DNA from 3 places in the Clostridium sp. CS1-1 genome. Region 2 is predicted to be linked to each of the others. Evidence: riboswitches for the same ligand, from Rfam matches in the RefSeq annotation. Region 2 holds a riboswitch; each other region holds the start of a gene.
What was found. Region 2 has a riboswitch for lysine ahead of lysA (diaminopimelate decarboxylase). Riboswitches for the same ligand answer to the same signal wherever they lie in the genome.

Region 1 (6,779 bases), 810 kb from region 2:
CCGAATGCCATATACTTGAATCAAAGCAGTCAGACTACGAATGATAAGATCCGTGGTCAAAAGGGAAACAGCCCAGACCATCAGCTAAGGTCCCAAAGTGTAAGTTAAGTGGAAAAGGATGTGGGATTTCTAAGACAACTAGGATGTTGGCTTAGAAGCAGCCACTCATTTAAAGAGTGCGTAATAGCTCACTAGTCGAGAGATCCTGCGCCGAAGATGTTCGGGGCTAAAACTTACCACCGAAGCTATGGATTGATACGTAAGTATCAGTGGTAGAGGAGCTTCCTGTATGGGTTGAAGTCGTACCGTAAGGAGCGGTGGACTGTACAGGAGTGAGTATGCTGGCATAAGTAGCGAGAAATAAGTGAGAATCTTATTGGTCGAAAACCTAAGGTTTCCTGAGGAAGGCTCGTCCGCTCAGGGTTAGTCGGGACCTAAGCCGAGGCCGAAAGGCGTAGGTGATGGACAATCGGTTGATATTCCGATACCACCAATTTGCGTTATTACAAATGGGATGACGCAGGAGGATAAGATGTGCGCACTATTGGATGTGCGTCTAAGCACTTAGACAGACTAGATAGGCAAATCCGTTTAGTCAATGTTGAGGTGTGATGGGGAGCCCTTATGGGCGAAGTATCTGATTCCACGCTGCCAAGAAAAGTCTCTATGGAGTAAATTGGTGCCCGTACCGCAAACCGACACAGGTAGGTGAGGAGAGAATCCTAAGACCAGCGGAAGAATTGTTGTCAAGGAACTCGGCAAATTGACCCCGTAACTTCGGGAGAAGGGGTGCCACCGCAAGGTGGTCGCAGAGAATAGGCCCAAGCAACTGTTTAGCAAAAACACAGGTCTCTGCTAAAGCGAAAGCTGATGTATAGGGGCTGACGCCTGCCCGGTGCTGGAAGGTTAAGGGGAACACTTAGCGTAAGCGAAGGTGTGAACTTAAGCCCCAGTAAACGGCGGCCGTAACTATAACGGTCCTAAGGTAGCGAAATTCCTTGTCGGGTAAGTTCCGACCCGCACGAATGGCGTAATGACTTGGGCACTGTCTCGACAACAAATCCGGCGAAATTGTATTGCGAGTGAAGATGCTCGCTACCCGCGATTGGACGGAAAGACCCCGTAGAGCTTTACTGTAGCTTAGCATTGAGTCTCGGTATTGTCTGTACAGGATAGGTGGGAGACTGCGAAGCAGAGGCGTCAGCCTTTGTGGAGTCGTCCTTGGGATACCACCCTGATAGTACTGGGATTCTAACCGGCGGCCATGAATCTGGTCACGGGACATTGTTAGGTGGGCAGTTTGACTGGGGCGGTCGCCTCCTAAAAAGTAACGGAGGCGCCCAAAGGTTCCCTCAGAACGGTTGGAAATCGTTCGTAGAGTGCAAAGGCAGAAGGGAGCCTGACTGCGACACAAACAAGTGGAGCAGGGACGAAAGTCGGGCTTAGTGATCCGGTGGTACCTCGTGGGAGGGCCATCGCTCAACGGATAAAAGCTACCTCGGGGATAACAGGCTGATCTCCCCCAAGAGTCCACATCGACGGGGAGGTTTGGCACCTCGATGTCGGCTCGTCGCATCCTGGGGCTGAAGTAGGTCCCAAGGGTTGGGCTGTTCGCCCATTAAAGCGGCACGCGAGCTGGGTTCAGAACGTCGTGAGACAGTTCGGTCCCTATCCGTCGCGGGCGTAGGAAATTTGAGAGGAGCTGTCCTTAGTACGAGAGGACCGGGATGGACTGACCTCTGGTGCACCAGTTGTTCCGCCAGGAGCACAGCTGGGTAGCTATGTCGGGACGGGATAAACGCTGAAAGCATCTAAGCGTGAAGCCCACCTCAAGATGAGATTTCCCATAGCGTAAGCTAGTAAGACCCCTTGAAGAACACAAGGTTGATAGGTCAGAGGTGTAAGCATGGTAACATGTTCAGCTGACTGATACTAATAGGTCGAGGGCTTGACCTAAAACATCACTGTGCAATTTTGAGAGAACAATTCTTTCAAACAAAAAGTAACAATAAAAATTGATAGAAGCGAGCAGTTCAAGGAAAAGCTTGAGCGAGGAGCAGAGTTTACTTCAGTAAATGAGCACCACAGCGAAGGATTTGACGCAGAAATGCGAAGCTTATAGCAATTTTTGCGAATCTAGTGGTTATGACGTGAAGGTTACACCCGTTCCCATTCCGAACACGATGGTTAAGCTTCACAGTGCCGATGGTACTGCACGGGAGACTGTGTGGAAGAGTAGGTCGCTGCTAGGTTAATGATAAAAAGACGCTAAGTTTAAATACTTAGTGTCTTTTTTATTTGTAGTGAATCAACTATACAAACTTATAAAAATAATATTTAAAGTAAGTAAGAGCCTACAGAAGCCAAGTATATCTAATGATTAGCATTTATAAACAGAATTATTGGCATCAGATGGAGTTCCAACTCCATCTGATGTTTATTAATATAGTGTGATGGGAGTATTAGAGCGGGTAGTCATCGGATAAAAATATGTTGGAGTAAATGGAATAAGGTATAGCGCTTTGAGATAGTTCTATATAAACAAAAATTTATTGCTTTATCTGAATGAAATACTACAGTGTTAACCTGTGTTTGAATAAAAAAAATTCAAAACTATAGTTATATTTAATTCGGAGTGTTCATAAATATTAAATATAGATAAATGATATCAAAGAAAAAGCTTCGATATCATCTACCTATAAAAAGGAATTAAAAAAACTATAAAGGGGGATGCAAGATGAAAACGCAAATTAGACTAAGAATGAGTGCACATGATGCTCATTATGGAGGAAATCTTGTTGATGGAGCAAGAATGATGCAACTATTTGGAGATGTAGCAACAGAACTTTTAATTAAAAATGACGGAGATGAAGGCCTATTTAGGGCATACGATAATGTTGAGTTTTTGGCTCCAGTATATGCAGGTGACTATATAGAAGTTGAAGGGGAAATCACTGAAATAGGAAACAGCTCAAGAAAAATGATTTTTGAAGCAAGAAAGGTAGTAGTGCCAAGAACAGATGTAAATGATTCTGCAGCTGACTCTTTAGAGAAACCAATAGTCGTATGTAGAGCCTCTGGTACTTGTGTAGTACCTAAAGATAAGCAAAGAAAAAAATAACTAGTTAAAATAAAGTTTACAAAATAGTAATAATTAAATTTTAATTACAATATAAATTAACATAAGGAAAATATAAACTAAAAGTTAGCATAATAATGCTTAATACATTGATTTAAATTGAAAATTAAATAGAATTAATACATAAATAGAGGCGCAGGTGAAAGGGTAGTTTATAGGTGATAAGGAGAATAACCCTCCAACACTATAGATGAAGGATTCATTTGCCGAAAGAATATATTAGGTGTTTGGTATGTTCTTGGGGAGAATGGCACAATAGCTTACTCCTTGCCATGAATGGTATTCATGGAGCGCTATTTATGTAATGAAAAGGAAATTTTCATTGCATGAATGGCAAACTAAAATTATGTTTTTAGAAGCATTGAAGATTTTCAATGCTTTTTATTTTTATTAAATGTTTTAATTTATGATTAAAGCATATTTTTAGTAAGTCGCTACATGCAACAGGGGGGATTGTCATGGAAAAATTAATCATCACAGCAGCTATTTGTGGTGCTGAAGTTACAAAGAATCATAATCCTAATGTACCTTACACAGTGGAGGAGATAGGAAGAGAGGCTGAAGCTGCTTATAAGGCAGGAGCAAGCATAATTCATCTTCATGTGAGATGGGATGATGGTACTCCTACGCAAGATAGAGAAAGATTTAGAAAATGCATTGATGAAATCAAAAGAAGATGTCCAGATGTAATTGTACAACCTTCTACAGGAGGTGCTGTTGGAATGAGTGATGAAGAAAGATTACAGCCTGTAGATTTAAGACCAGAAATGGCAACATTGGATTGCGGAACTTGTAATTTTGGAGGAGATGACGTTTTTGTAAACACAGAAAATTCTATTAGGGTATTTGGAAAGAAGATGATCGATCTAGGAGTAAAGCCTGAAATAGAAGTGTTTGACAAAGGGATGATTGATATGGCACTTAGGCTTTATAAAAAAGAATTCATTAAAGCACCGATGCATTTTAATTTTGTATTAGGTGTAAATGGTGGAATTTCTGCAACAGCTAGAGACTTGGTGTTTATGGCAGGAAGTATTCCACAAGGAAGTACTTTTACTGTAGCAGGAATCGGAAAAAGTGAGTTTGAAATGGCTGCTTTATCAATAATAATGGGTGGACATGTTAGAGTAGGATTTGAGGATAACATTTACATTTCTAAAGGAGTACTGGCTAAATCGAATGGTGAATTAGTAGAAAAAGTAGTTAGAATAGCTAAAGAGTTTGGAAGAGATATTGCGAGCCCAGACGAGGCTAGAAGAATTATGGGTATTAGCAAATAAATGCCTCTATTTGCTATGCTATAAAAACGTATTCATGTAAAGGTGTATTTTTGGCATAATAGAAAACGAATAAATTGAAGAAGTTAGGTCATTTACTTAAACTGATTAGTTATAGATGAAAAAATAAAAATAATAGATATTTAGGGGGAATTTAATTATGAAAAAAGGATGTAAATTTGGAACACATAGGGTATTAGAGCCACAAGGAGTTTTAACACAAGCTGCCTATAAGATAGATAACAATATGGATGTTTACAGTAATGAGTTATTAATAGATGTACAAGCATTAAATATTGACTCAGCGAGCTTTACACAAATTGAAGAGGAAGCAAAAGGTGACATAGAAAAAATCAAAGCTAGAATAATAGAAATAGTAAATGAAAGAGGAAAAATGCAAAATCCTGTGACAGGATCAGGTGGAATGCTTATAGGAACTGTAGCTCAGGTAGGAGAAGACCTAAAGGATAGAGATTTAAAAGTAGGAGATAAAATTGCTTCATTGGTATCTCTTTCATTGACACCATTAAAGATTGAAGAAATTATAGGTGTAAAACCTGAAATAGATAGGGTTGAGGTTAAGGCAAAGGCAATATTATTTGAAAGTGCAATATATGCTAAACTTCCAAGTGACATGCCTGAAACACTTGCATTAGCTGCATTAGATGTTGCAGGAGCTCCAGCACAAACTGCTAAGCTTGTAAAACCTGGACAAAGTGTATTAATTTTAGGTGCTAGCGGGAAATCAGGATTACTTTGCTGCTATGAGGCTATGAAGAGAGTAGGACCAACTGGAAAAGTTATAGGAATGGTTAGAAAACAAGAACAAGCTAAAAAGCTTTTAGAATTAGGTCTATGCCATGAGGCTATAGTAAGTGATGCTCAAAAGCCTGTAGATGTATTAAATAAAACACTAGAGGTAAACGGAGGAAACGAGGTAGACATTTCAATCAACTGTGTAAATATACCTAACAGCGAAATGGCTTGCATACTTCCAGTAAAAGATGGTGGAATTGTTTACTTCTTCTCTATGGCAACAAGCTTTACTAAAGCAGCTCTTGGTGCAGAAGGTATTGGAAAAGATGTAAATATGATAATAGGTAATGGATATACAAAAGATCACGCCGAAATAACACTAGCAGAATTAAGAGAAAGTCAAACTTTAAGAGAAATATTTGAAAAAATGTATGTTTAATTAGAAACTACTTATTCTAAGACATTTCTGAACATTTTTATTGGTGATTGTATGGCAGACTGCATGTGAGATTAGCGAAGTAATTACAAAACTCATAACTCATGTGCCTGTCACCATAACCATTAATTTGGCAAGTAAGTACTTGATAACATTTATCCTATTTATAAAAAACCATACTAATAGGATATATTCATATCAATGACTGCAATCATTACTTGTTGAATTCAAGTTAAAAATAGCACTTAATTATTGGGAGGATTTAAATGAAAAATTATATAAGAAATGAACTGTTTAAAGACATTACAGATGAACAGTGGAATGATTGGAAATGGCAGTTAAGAAATAGAATCGAAACAGTAGATGAACTTAAAAAATATATTCCCCTAACTGAAGAAGAAGAGGAAGGAGCTAGAAAATGCCTTCAATCCTTAAGAATGGCAATTACACCTTATTATTTATCATTAATAGATGTAGATGATATAAATGATCCTATTAGAAAAGAAGCAATACCAACTGGACAAGAGCTTCACAAAGCAGCGGCAGATCAATTAGATCCACTTCATGAAGATGAGGATTCACCAGTACCAGGGTTAACTCATCGATATCCAGACAGAGCACTACTCTTAGTTACAGATCAATGCTCCATGTATTGCAGACATTGTACTAGAAGAAGATTTGCAGGACAAAATGATTCAGCGCTTCCAATGGCACAAGTAGATAAAGCAATCGATTATATATCAAAAACACCAGTAATAAGAGATGTTCTTCTTTCCGGTGGAGACGCGTTACTGCTTTCAGATGATAAGCTGGAATATATCATATCTAAACTAAGAGCCATACCTCATGTTGAAATAGTAAGAATAGGTTCAAGAATCCCAGTAGTTTTACCTCAAAGAATCACACCTGAATTAGTTCAAATGCTTTCAAAATATCATCCAATATGGCTAAATACACATTTTAATCATCCAAATGAAATTACAGAGGAATCAAAGAAGGCTTGTGAAATGTTAGCTAATGCAGGCATCCCACTCGGAAATCAATCTGTTCTCCTGCGGGGTGTAAATGACTGCGTACATGTAATGAAAAAATTAGTCAATGAATTAGTAAAAATAAGAGTTAGACCATACTATATCTATCAATGCGATCTTTCAATGGGCCTTGAGCATTT
Region 2 (6,779 bases):
AGGTATAAATTATTAATGGGAAAGTTTCTTTCCTCTAATACCTTTAAAAATGTTCTTCCTACCATACCAGTTGCACCAACTATGCCTATATTTGCTTTTCTCATTTTTAACACCTCGTATAATATATTTTATTTACTAGTTAACTGCTATTGGTCCTCCAAACTCTAGAAATGAAAGATTAAAGTGGCACTATATTTTTAGATTAGTTTAACCAATCACCAGTTAAAGACAGGTCCCATCTGATTTTATTTTAATTTACAGATTTAATTCCTTTGCTAAAACAGTTACTGCTTTTTGTTTATCCTTTGCATCTATAGTATAGGATATACTTATTTCAGAAGTAGTTACTTGTTTGAACTCAATATCATTATCTGAGAAGATGTTAAATATCTCAGATGCAACTCCTGATTGTTTCATCATACCTATTCCTACAACAGATATTTTTGTTATGTTTGAATCTTTAGATACTTCAATACCCTCAATTACTTCTTTAAGTTCCCTAGCTATTTCATCAATAGCATGTACATCTTCTTTAGATGTAGTAAAAGAAACATTTACGTATCCATGAAATGGGGCTGTTTGGCTTATCATATCTACATTCACGTTATGTTTTGCCAATCTATCAAATACAATTGCTATATTCTTAGAATTGTGCAAAACATTATTTACTGTAACCATTAAAACATCATCGCTAATTGAAAGACCTGTTATTGTTTTTCCTTCCATTGTTTCATCATACTCCTTTATATAAGTTCCTTTTTTATTTTCATGGCTTGATGCTACATAAATAGGAATATTATATTTACATCCTATTTCAACTGCCCTTGTTTCCATAACACCAGCTCCTAAGCTTGCCATCTCCATCATTTCCTCATAGCTTATAACATCTAATTTCTTTGCATTTGGCCAAATCCTTGGGTCAACACTATAGATTCCTTCTACATCTGTATATATTTCACAAGTACAATTAAGCTTTGCAGCCAAAGCAACGGCTGTTGTATCTGATCCTCCTCTACCTAAGGTGGTTATATCTCCATTTTCGTTTATACCTTGGAAACCAGCAACAACAACTATTTTGCCTTCATCTAGATAGTTCTTAACATTTTCAATATCTATATCTGAAATACGATTTCTTGTATGAATTCCTTCTGTTTTAATTCCAGCCTGAAATCCTGTTAATGATACTGAATCAAATCCATATTCATGAAATACCATAGATAATAAAGCAATTGATACCTGCTCACCAGTAGATACTAGCATGTCCATTTCTCTTTTGTTTGGATTGTCTGATATCTCCTTAGCTAACCCAATAAGTTGGTCCGTAGTTTTGCCCATAGCTGAAACTACCACTACAACGTTATCCCCTTTCTTCCTTCTCTCTATTACCTTTTTTGCAACAGCTTTTATTTTATCTATAGTTCCTACAGATGTTCCCCCATATTTTTGTACTATTGTAGCCATCTAAACTACCTCCTTCATTAAATCAATCTAAAATATATCATTTTTTATAATATCTTCATAAGTTTCTCTTTTAACGGCTAACTTTGTCTGTCCATCTTTAACAAACACGACTGCTGGTTTAGGTATTCTGTTATAGTTACTAGCCATGCTATAGTTATAAGCTCCTGTAGTTAGAACTGCTAGTATATCTCCCCTTTGAACTGTTGGAAGTTCAATATCTTTTATTATTACATCACCAGATTCGCAACACTTTCCTGCTATAGTATACATTGCTTTATTTTCAGAATAAAAGTTATTCGCAACCAACGCCTCATATTTAGCATCATAAAGAGCTGTTCTTGGGTTGTCTGTCATACCTCCGTCTACAAAAATATATTCTTTACCACCATAAGTCTTTTTGGTTCCTCCTATTTCATAAAGGGTAGTCCCCGCATTAGCAATTATTGATCTACCTGGTTCTATCATAACTTTTGATATATTTAAATTTAACTTTTCTGATTCTTCCTTAAGTATTAAAAGCATATTTTTAAGGCACCTTTTTAGCTGGACTGGTTCATCACCTTCAGAATAATATACTCCAAAGCCTCCACCTAAATTTAATTCTTCGGTAATAAATCCATATTTGCTTTTCATTTCATCTAAAAAATTAAGCATTGCTGATACACCTGAGTAAAATGATGCTTCCTCAAAAATTTGTGAGCCAATATGACAGTGGAAGCCTTTTAAGTTAACTGTCTCACTATTTTGAAATCTATTTATTACTTCACCAATATCCTCACTAAATATTGATTCTCCAAACTTGGAATCGTTCTTTGAAGTTTGAATATACTCATGAGTATGAGCATCAATACCCGGATTTACTCTTAGCAATACATCTACTTTTCTCTCAAGACCCTCACATAGATACTCAATTAGTTCTAATTCTTGTCTGTTATCCACTACTATCCTTCCTATTTGTGATTCAATTGCTAAGGCTAATTCATGTTTTGTTTTGTTATTTCCATGCATATAGATTTTGTTTGTCGGAAATTCTGCCTTTAAAGCTGTGTAAAGTTCTCCTCCTGATACAACATCCAAGGACAATCCTTCCTCCTTGATAAGCTTACAAATGGCTATATTTAAGAATGCTTTAGATGCATATATAACTTCAGTATCGATACCTTCCATTTGAAAATTTCCTTTAAAGGTTCTACAAGTATTTCTCACTAGATCTTCATCTACTACATATAAAGGAGTTCCATATTCCCTTACTAAATTAGTTGTATCAACATTACCTATTTCTAAATGTCCTTCATTGTTTATATTCATAGTTCCAAATAACTTCATCTTTTTCTCCTCTTTCTATTTAAAATTAAATTTCCGAATACTTATATAAATCAAATCTTCTATATTTTTAAAAAAGCAAAAAAACAATCACGAGCAAAAGGTACTCATGATTGTTTCATATAACATCGCCTTTTGCCCCAATATGATAAGCACTCCTTCAGAAGATTGGGCAATCTCCTGAAGACAGTACTATACTTGTTAAGCATAGTCCCAATACATAAACAGAACTCTTTTATGTATTTCGGCAGTTAACCCTTTCCTACATATAAATATGTAGTACTAATGGTAACCGCGGCCTCTGTATCATATCGTTTATATTAAATTTTTTTCATTTTTAAGTAAATAAAAAACAGTTATGAGCAAAAGGTACTCATAACTGTTATATTTAATAACAGAACCTTTTGCCCCAATGTGATAAGCACGCCTTTAGAAAATTGGGCAATTTTCTGAAGACAGTACTATACTTATTCAGTATAATCCCAATACATAAAATTTAATTTATATATTTCGGCGGGTGACCCTTTTGTGTATATTTATCCAAAAATTATACAGTACTCATGACAACCGCGACCTCTATACCACACTGTTTATACATATATTCGTTTTTTTATTCATACTTACTATATTTAGAAGTGTATCAGATTAAAGTAATATAGTCAACTACTTTTTTCATTTAAGTATAAGTTTTAATATTTTAACTTTAAAGCATATAGATAAATCAATTTCATTTTAGACTTATACATAGGGATATATTAGTAATTCTGAAGCACATTTAAATACTTTTTTATGAGTCTTGGCGCAGAATTTGAGAAAAGATTAGAAGATTTGATTGTCTGAGCGTGAGCGAGTTATCAAAGCTTCTTAGCTTTTCTCAAATTCGAGCCTTAGACGAATTAAAAGTATTTATAGTGCAAAAGAATTGCTAATATATCCCGGCATATAAGTCGAGCTCTATATTTGGTTATCTATAAAAATCCTATACTTGTTTTAATAAGTTAGCCATTTCAATTGCTGTAACTGCAGCATCGTATCCCTTATTTCCAGCTTTTGTACCTGCTCTTTCAATAGCCTGTTCAATAGTATCAGTAGTTAATACACCAAAAATAACTGGAACTCCTGTTTCTAGAGACACACTTGCAACTCCTTTTGATACTTCGGAGGATACATAATCAAAGTGAGGCGTTGCTCCTCTTATTACAGCTCCTAAACATATTACTCCATCATATTTTTTTGTATTTACCATTTTCTTTGCTACTAGTGGCATTTCGAAAGCGCCTGGTACCCATGCAATTTCAATATTCTCTTCTTCTACACCATGACGTTTAAATGCATCAATAGCGCCAGTTAAAAGTTTTCCGCCTATAAACTCATTAAATCTTCCTACCACTATACCAAATTTTAATCCTTGTGCTACTAAACTTCCTTCATAAATTTTCATCTTATTGTTCCTCCCCAAAATTTAATATATGACCTAATTTTTCTTTTTTTGTTTTTAAATAATCCTCATTTCTCTCATTATGATTCATTTGAATTGGTACTCTATTTAAAATCTCTATTCCATAACCAGAAAGACCGGCAATTTTTCTAGGATTATTCGTCATTAAATTTACCTTTTTTACTCCAATATCGACTAACATTTGTGCTGCTGCACCATAATCTCTCATATCCGCTTTAAATCCTAAAGCCAAATTTGCTTCAACTGTATCCATCCCTTGGTCTTGAAGAGCATAGGCTTTCAATTTATTAATTAGTCCAATTCCTCGTCCTTCTTGACGCATATATAGAATAATTCCTCTTCCTGCTTCGTTAACTCTCTCCATAGCAGCAGCAAATTGTTCTCCGCAATCGCATCGTAGAGAACCAAAAGCATCCCCTGTAAGACACTCAGAATGAACTCTTACTAAAACAGGTTCTTCACCAGAAACATCTCCTTTAACTAAAGCTACATGATGCTCACCATTTAGTGTATTTATATAGCCTATTACTTTAAAATCTCCGTATTTTGTAGGCATCTTAGCCTCAGTTGCTCTTTCTATAAAAACTTCATGTCTTTTACGGTAAGCGATTAAATCTGCAATGGTAACTATCTTCAAATTGTGTTTTTTTACATATTCTATAAGTTCAGGAGTTCTTGCCATAGTTCCATCTTCACTCATAATTTCACAAATTACTCCTGCTGGATAAAGTCCTGCAAGTCTTGGCAAATCTACGGCTGCTTCTGTATGTCCTGCCCTTTCTAAAACTCCACCTTTTTTAGCTTCTAGAGGAAAAATGTGTCCTGGTCTTCTAAAATCTTTACCAGAAACATTTGGGTCCAGCATTTTTTGTATGGTAGCTGCTCTCTCATATGCAGATATTCCTGTTGTAGTTTCTAAAGCATCTATAGATACGGTAAAAGCAGTTTGGTGGTTATCTGTATTCCTACTTACCATCTGAGGCATTTCTAATTCCTTTAGTCTTTCTCCCTGAATAGGTGTACAGATTAGTCCTCTTCCATACTTTGTCATAAAATTTATAGCTTCGGGAGTTACTTTCTCCGCTGCCATTAATAAATCGCCTTCATTTTCTCTATCCTCATCATCGACTACAACTATCATTTTACCTTCTTTTATATCTTCAATAGCTTCTTCAATAGTATTAAACTTATACATTATTCTTCCCCCTATTTTTATAATTTCATTATCATAATCATGTTTATACAAAACCATTTTGGCTTAAGAAGTCTAGATCAATACCTTTTTTCCTTACTGCCTGTTCTTTAGTAGCTATCAGTTTTTCAATGTATTTACCCACCATATCACATTCTAGGTTAACTTCAGCACCTATTTTCTTTCTGAGTAATGTAGTAACGTCTTTAGTGTGTGGTATTATAGATACTTTGAATAGAGAATCATCTACATAGGCCACAGTTAAACTTACTCCATCAATTGCAATAGATCCTTTTTCCACTATGTACTTTAGTATTTCTGGAGATGTTCTAATGCTAATCCAAACAGCATTATCTTCATTTTCATATTGAGATATTGTTCCCACTCCATCAATATGACCACTTACCATATGGCCTCCTAGTCTATCGCCTAGTCTTAATGCTCTTTCCAAGTTAATCTCATCTCCTGAAGATAGATTCTTTAAGTTACTTCTTCTCATAGTTTCTGCCATTACATCTACTGTGAAATGACCTTTACCAAAGTCTGTTACTGTTAAGCAAACTCCATTGGTACTTATACTATCCCCTAATTTTGTATCTTCTAGTACTTTACTAGCTTTAATAGTAATTTTAGCTGACTTTGTAGATTTCGTAATAGTCTGAATATGTCCTACTTCTTCTACTAATCCTGTAAACATAAAGGAATTCTCCTCCCCTTTTGTAAAGTGATACTAACTACAATTAAGTTTTAAGCACCCTGCCTTGGGTGAAAATTTTAATGTTTTCTTATATATCCTTCTAACATGAAATCGTTTTCAAATCTATATATTTCAATATCTTCAATTGAAATCGCTTCTCTCATGGCTGCTTTTCCAAGTCCTCCAATTGGTGTCTTTGAGTTTCTGCCACCTATGATCTTTGGAGCGATAAAAGCATTAATTTTATCAACAATTCCTTCTTCAACTGCTGAATAATTTAACTCACTTCCGCCTTCTAAAAGCACACTATCTATTGATTTTTCACCTAATACTCCCATGAGGAATTTTAAATCTACTTTATTATTTTTTAATGGTGTAGTAATTATTTCTATGCCAATATCCTCCAAGGTCTTTATCTTATTCTTATCGGCTAACTCTGTAGTAGCTATAATTGTTTTTGCTTTTGATTCAACATGAAGCACTTTTGACTCTAATGGAATTCTTGCACTACTATCAACTATAATTCTTGTTGGATCACTACTATTTCCTGTAGAAAGCCTTGTTGTTAGGAGTGGATTATCAGTAAGTATTGTACCTATGCCCGCCATAATACCTGAAACTCTATGTCTTAATTTATGAACATATTT
Region 3 (6,779 bases), 2.4 Mb from region 2:
ATTAGTGATACCTAACCTAGCTATACATATGAACAGAAATGTAAACTCTGGTGTAGAATTAAATAAACAAAAGGATATACTTCCATTACTTTCGCTAGTAAATGAGGAGTTTGAAAAAGGACAATATCTTATAAAGACAATAGCTAGAGAATTAAGCGTAAACGAGAAGGATATATTAGATTTTGATTTATTTCTTTACGAATTCGAAAAAGGAAAGGTTATAGGACTAAATAATGAATTTATTTCTAGCGGAAGATTAGATGACTTATCAATGGTATACGCAGGAATAAGTGCATTAACAGAAACTGAAGCGGGTAACGCTACAAATATAGCTATTTGTTTTGATAATGAGGAAGTGGGAAGCACAACAAAACAGGGAGCGAATTCACCTTTCTTATCATCAGTATTAGAAAGAATTCTAATAAGTCTTGGCAAAGGTAAGGAAGAATATTATAGAGCACTTGCAAAATCATTTATGATATCTAGTGATTTAGGTCATGCATTACATCCAAATTATGGGGAAAAGTCTGATCCAGTAAATAGACCTATAATAAATAGAGGCCCAATTATAAAAGTGAGTGCAAGCCAGAGTTATACATCAGATAGTGTATCAAGTGCTGTTTATAAGAGTATATGTGAAAAGGCAGGAGTTCCTGTTCAAATATTTGTTAATCGCTCAGATGAAAAGGGTGGTTCTACCATTGGGCCTATATCTTCAAGTCATGTAAATATTAACTCGGTAGATATGGGAATTGCGATATTTTCAATGCATTCTATAAGGGAATTAGGTGGAGTTAAGGATTATATATATACAGAAGAATCATTTAAGGAGTTCTATAAGCTTTAGGCTTTCAAGGATAAGCATGTTTGAAAAGTTATATATTTTAAAATATTACAAATAGTGTTTGAAATGTATAAATATTTATGATAAACTAAGTACAATTTAATAAAGAAACCTACCTAGGGTAGAGGTGCTGGAATTAGGAGTACTTATTTTTAGTCGGCGGATAATGAGAAATAAGGAAAGGGATTGCAGCCGAAGAAAATAATTTGGCGAAACTATTTTCTGGCTTTGCATATAATATATGTAAGGCTGTCATGTTCATCTGTGAACGTGGAGAGCTACAAGGTCACAAAGTTGTATTTATAATGCAGCAGAGGTGTTCCTTTGCTGCATTTATTTTTTAGGTGGACGTTTCTTAAGATAAAGGAGTTTAAGGAGTGGTATTATGGCAGTTGTGGTACAAAAGTATGGTGGAAGTTCCGTAGGGACTATAGACAAAATAAAGAATGTTGCAAGCACTGTAGTAAAGAGAATGAAGAAAGGTGATGAACTTGTCGTAGTGGTATCAGCAATGGGTGATACTACAGATGAACTTATAGGACTTGCAAATCAAATCACAAGCAAACCCGATAAGAGGGAGTTAGATGCTTTGCTTTCTACAGGTGAGATGATGTCTTCTGCATTACTTGCCATGGCAATTAAAAGCTTAGGTTATGATGCTGTTAGCTATACAGCCTATCAAATAGGAATTAAAACTAGCGGACAATATGGCAAATCTCTAATAGATGACATAGATGGTAACAATATAAAAAAGAGCTTATCAGAAGGAAAAATTGTCATAGTAGCAGGGTTTCAGGGAATAAATGAAGGTGGAGACATAACTACTCTCGGAAGAGGCGGTTCAGATACTACTGCAGTAGCAATAGCGGTTAAGCTAAGGGGTATCTGTGAAATATATACTGATGTAGATGGAATATACAGCGTAGATCCAAGAAAATACAAAGAAGCAAAGAAATTAGATCAAATAGATTATGAAGAAATGCTCGAGCTCTCAAGTCTTGGTGCACAGGTTATGCACTCAAGATCAGTGGAATTAGGGCAGAAGTATAGCATTCCAATATATGTTGGATTAAGTAATAGTGATATTAAGGGTACAGTTATTAAGGGGGTAAGTAACATGAATATGGAAAGTAAACCAGTAACAGGACTTGCAACAAGTGACGAAGACGTAGCTATAACAATAAGGGATATAGAGAATGATATAAATATAATTGCTAGTTTATTTGAGAGTGTAGCTAGCAAGAGAATTAACATAGATATGATAAGTCAGACAGCACCGATAAATAGTAAAGTTAATTTATCATTTACAATACCGAAGGCTGACTTGCATGAGTGCTTAGAAATTGTTAGAGAATACTATCCGGATAGAGAAAAAATTGCAATAGATGAGAATGTAACTAAATTTTCAATAGTTGGAATTGGAATGAAAACAACGTCTGGTGTAACAGCTAGAATGTTTAAATTGTTTAGAGAAAATAATATAGAGGTAAAAATGATAACTACCTCAGAAATAAGAATAACATGCACAATTAAACAAGAAGATAAATTAAGATCTATAAATATAGTAGCAAAGGAATTCAATTTATAAACATTTTAGGAGGAAAACCAGTATGAAACTAGTTGGGACTATGGAAATTAAAGATAATACTCTGCATATTGGTGGGGTAAATACAATGGATTTATCAAGAAAGTTTGGAACTCCTCTATACGTAATTGACGAAGATTTAGTAAGAAGTCAGTGTAGGAGATACTATAAAGCTTTTAAAGGCGAAAATACTAAGAATAAAGTAGCCTATGCTGGAAAAGCATTTTTAACACTAGCTATGTGTCAACTAATAAATAGTGAAGGTTTATGTCTTGATGTTGTTTCGGGAGGAGAACTCTATACTGCTTGGAAAAGTGGTTTTCCTATGGAGAATGTGTATTTTCATGGGAACAACAAAACTGTAGAAGAAATAAAAATGGGAATAAAACTTGGCGTTGGAATATTTGTCGTTGATAACTTGTATGAAATTGAAAAAATAAATTCAATAGCAAAAGAAAATAGTAAGGTTCAAAAAATTCTTTTAAGAATAACTCCGGGAATAGAAGCTCATACTCATGAATATATAAAGACAGGGCAAATAGATTCAAAGTTTGGTTTTACCATGTTAAATAATAAAACTATAGATGCAGTAAGAAAAGCAATTGCACTTTCAAATATTGAGTTTATTGGATTACACTGCCACATAGGATCACAAATCTTCGATACAAAACCTTACGAGGATGAGGTAAAAATTATGTTATCTATAGTTAAGAATATTAAAGATGAAACGAATTATGAGGTTAAGGAGCTGGATCTTGGCGGTGGGTTTGGTATATATTACAAAAGTGGAGATACCCCAAGAAAGATAGAAGATTTTTGTCAGGTAATGTTAGAAACAGCGGAAAATACAGCAAAAAATCTAGGGATAGAACTTCCCTGTCTTGTTATAGAGCCTGGTAGGTCTATTATTGGTAGTGCTGGAACAACTCTTTATACAATCGGGTCAATTAAGGAAATACCAGATATAAAAAAATATGTAGCGGTAGACGGAGGGATGACAGACAATATTAGACCTGCACTATACAATGCTGAATATGAATGTATATTGGCAAGTAAGGTAGAAAGCACCTCCAGGGAGGTAGTAACCATATCTGGTAAGTGTTGTGAATCTGGGGATATACTACTGAATGATGTAGAAATTTCACAAGCTAAAAGTGGGGATATTTTAGCAGTTCTTACTACGGGAGCATATGGTTATTCCATGTCTAGCAATTATAATAAGATACCAAGACCAGCAGTAGTCATGGTTAAAGATGGAGAAGAAAAACTTATTTGTAGGCGACAAACCTTCGAGGAGATTGTTGAAAACGAGTTATCTTTATAATAACTAACAAGAAAAGAGGCAGGATTTAAAATCTAGATACAACATGGACTCTTATAGCTTTATTACATGTAAAAAGAGCACTATTAAAATTTATTAATTTAATAAGTTTTAATAGTGTTTATTTTTTATTTGAAGATTTTGGACTAGACCTTTCATCAGAAGTATATTTCCAGATAATTTCTTAACTAAATTTAAATTCATACTTTCGATACTTTTGGGAATAATAATCTAAGCACGAATTGTTTTTTCATGAAAGGATGGATTTTTATGCTTTACATTATAGTTCTAGCTATAGCTATTGTAACGGTAAGCTTTTACGTAGTTTCTAATAAAGGAGAAACAAAAGAAGAAAATATAATGGATGATATTCCAAGTGTAAACGCAAGTAAGGAGGAACTACTAAAACACGCTTATGAAATATCTAATTATTCATCAGTTATAAGAAAAACCAACTGTAGAAAGAAATTAATTGAAAGCTTAGATGCTAGTTATAAAAAGATATTACAAGGCCATGATCAGATAGAAAAGGAATTTAAAAATAATAGGGATGTAATTCAAGCAGCTGAATGGTTATTAGATAATCTCTATCTAATTCAAAGAGAATATAAAAATATAAAAAATAATATGCCACAAGCATATTATAAAGAGCTCCCTGTTTTAAGTAAGGGCATAATGAAAGGATATCCTAGAATTTACTACATAGCTGTAGAACTGATATCTCATACTGATGGGAGAGTAAATGAAGAGACTATAGAAGCATTTATAAATGCATATCAAAGAACTACTATACTGACAAGTGGTGAGTTGTGGGCTTTCCCTATAATGCTTAAGATAGCTTTAATTCAGAATATAAGTAAGATAACACAAAAGATTGCATTAACTCAAAAAGAGAGAAAAAGAGCTGACGTCATTACAGAAAGAATTATAAATGCATTTGAGGATGGAAGGATTGAAGAATATATAGATAAACTTTCAGAAGAAAGGATAGAATTTACTACCCATTTCGTTGAAAGAATGTTAAAAGCATTAAGAGACAATGGAATAGAGAATGGCAAGATGTATCAGTGGATAGATCATGAGTTAGATAAAAAAGAACTAAATGCTGAAAGAATTATAAATTTAGAACATCAAAAGCAAACGTCATATCAAGTAGCCATTGGAAATTCTATAACTGGCATAAGAGAAGTTTCAGCTTTAAATTGGAGAGAAAGTTTTGAGAAATTGAGTTATGTTGAGAGTGTATTAAGGCAAGATCCTTTGAAGATATATGAAGAAATGGACTTTCAATCTAGAGATTATTATAGGGGGAGATTGGAAAGACTTTCAAGATACATTAATGCTCCAGAATCTTTTATTGCAAAGAAGGCAATAGAATGTGCAGAGGAAGCGTCAAAGGATGAGAATGCAAAGGAATATGAAAAACATGTAGGTTACTACATAATAGACGAAGGAGTAGAGTGTTTAAAGAGAAAAATCGAGTTTCAGGAAAAGGGAATCAAAAGTATTAGGAGTCTGTTTATAAAAGCAAATGTTAAATTTTATATTAGAACTATAGTATGGGGAACAATTGCTTTAGCAGCTTTAATAACATTCGTAGGTTTAGCTAATGACATAAATCCAGTAACTTGGAAATACGTACTAATATCCATAGCTGTGTTAGTGCCATGTAGTGAAATTATTATATCTATGTTTAATTGGGGAATAAATAGATTAATTAGCCCTAGGTTTATTCCTAAGATAGAATTTAGAGAAGGAATTCCAGTAGAGTCTAGTACCGTAGTAGTGGTGCCAACTTTATTAAATAATCAAGATAGAGTAATGACATTAGTTAACGATATTGAGGTATATTATCTGGCTAATAGAGAGAAGAATATTTATTTTGCTATTTTAGGAGATTTTAAAGATAGTAACAAGCAAAGCGAAGAAGGAGATAATTTAATAATAGAATGTGGTTTGAAACTAGTTAAAGAATTAAATAAGAAGTATAGTAAAGACGGCAATGACATATTTTATTTTTTGTGTAGATATAGACAGTTTAATGAGAAAGAACAAATGTGGATTGGCTGGGAGAGAAAACGGGGTAAGATTGTAGAGTTCAATTCATTAATTAGAGGTGCTAAAAACACAAGTTATGACGTAGTAAGTGGAGATATAAGTAATTTACGGCATATTAAATATGTAATAACCCTTGATGCAGATACTCAATTACCAAGAGATAGTGCTAAAAGATTAATAGGGGCAATGTCACATGTATTAAATGCTGGGCACATGGATGTAGAAAAAAAGAGAGTAGTAAGAGGTCATGGGTTGATGCAGCCTAGAATAAATGTCTCAACTTTAAGTGCAAATAGAACTTTGTTCTCGAGAATTTTCTCGGGAGAAACTGGAATAGATCTATATACTACTGCGGTATCAGATGTATATGAAGATTTATTTGATGAAGGTATTTTTACAGGTAAAGGCATATACGATTTAGATATATTCAACAGTATATTGAGAGATGAAATTCCAGATAATTTAGTGTTAAGCCATGACTTGTTAGAGGGATCATACATAAGAGCGGCTTTACTCACAGATGTAGAATTAATAGATGGATATCCTGCTTATTATAATTCAAGTGCTAAAAGGCTTCATAGATGGGTAAGGGGTGACTGGCAACTTCTACCTTGGCTATTTAAAAGAACATCATTAAATACACTATCTAAATGGAAAATTTTTGACAATTTAAGAAGAAGCCTTTTAGCGCCGTCAATTATAATTCTGACTATACTTTCGATAGCTATTTTTGCTAATCCAGATAGATGGCTTTTAATTGCTTTTATTTCCCTTTTATGTCCTATACTATTTGATGTATCAGAAGCAGTGGTATCACCTATAAAAGGAATAAGTTTGTCAGGTAAAGTAAGCAACAGCAAGAATGTCATTGAGCAGTTTTTCTTAATATTTGCTTTTTTACCATATCAGACATACTTAATGTTAGACGCTATCATCAGAACTTTGTATAGGGTGCTAATTAGCAAAAAGAA

Region 1: it holds a riboswitch for lysine, as region 2 does, so the genes downstream of both, kce (3-keto-5-aminohexanoate cleavage enzyme) here and lysA (diaminopimelate decarboxylase) in region 2, are expected to answer to the same signal.
Region 3: it holds a riboswitch for lysine, as region 2 does, so the genes downstream of both, AC0N0V_RS22045 (aspartate kinase) here and lysA (diaminopimelate decarboxylase) in region 2, are expected to answer to the same signal.

The regions. Positions count from the first base shown of each region.
Region 1 covers NZ_CM148680.1:1,441,646-1,448,424, forward strand. Annotated here, with positions in the region: rRNA gene AC0N0V_RS06460 (23S ribosomal RNA) at 1-1,956, shown strand, start outside; rRNA gene rrf (5S ribosomal RNA) at 2,136-2,252, shown strand; gene kal (3-aminobutyryl-CoA ammonia lyase) at 2,738-3,121, shown strand; lysine riboswitch at 3,260-3,443, shown strand; gene kce (3-keto-5-aminohexanoate cleavage enzyme) at 3,598-4,419, shown strand; gene kdd (L-erythro-3,5-diaminohexanoate dehydrogenase) at 4,577-5,611, shown strand; gene kamA (lysine 2,3-aminomutase) at 5,875-6,779, shown strand, end outside.
Region 2 covers NZ_CM148680.1:2,246,970-2,253,748, forward strand. Annotated here, with positions in the region: gene AC0N0V_RS10580 (aspartate-semialdehyde dehydrogenase) at 1-104, opposite strand, end outside; gene AC0N0V_RS10585 (aspartate kinase) at 256-1,461, opposite strand; gene lysA (diaminopimelate decarboxylase) at 1,489-2,787, opposite strand; lysine riboswitch at 2,928-3,096, opposite strand; lysine riboswitch at 3,195-3,373, opposite strand; gene ribH (6,7-dimethyl-8-ribityllumazine synthase) at 3,764-4,225, opposite strand; gene AC0N0V_RS10600 (bifunctional 3,4-dihydroxy-2-butanone-4-phosphate synthase/GTP cyclohydrolase II) at 4,227-5,438, opposite strand; gene AC0N0V_RS10605 (riboflavin synthase) at 5,482-6,132, opposite strand; gene ribD (bifunctional diaminohydroxyphosphoribosylaminopyrimidine deaminase/5-amino-6-(5-phosphoribosylamino)uracil reductase RibD) at 6,210-6,779, opposite strand, start outside.
Region 3 covers NZ_CM148680.1:4,657,837-4,664,615, reverse strand. Annotated here, with positions in the region: gene AC0N0V_RS22050 (M18 family aminopeptidase) at 1-847, shown strand, start outside; lysine riboswitch at 959-1,133, shown strand; gene AC0N0V_RS22045 (aspartate kinase) at 1,230-2,432, shown strand; gene lysA (diaminopimelate decarboxylase) at 2,455-3,753, shown strand; gene AC0N0V_RS22035 (glycoside hydrolase family 94 protein) at 4,021-6,779, shown strand, end outside.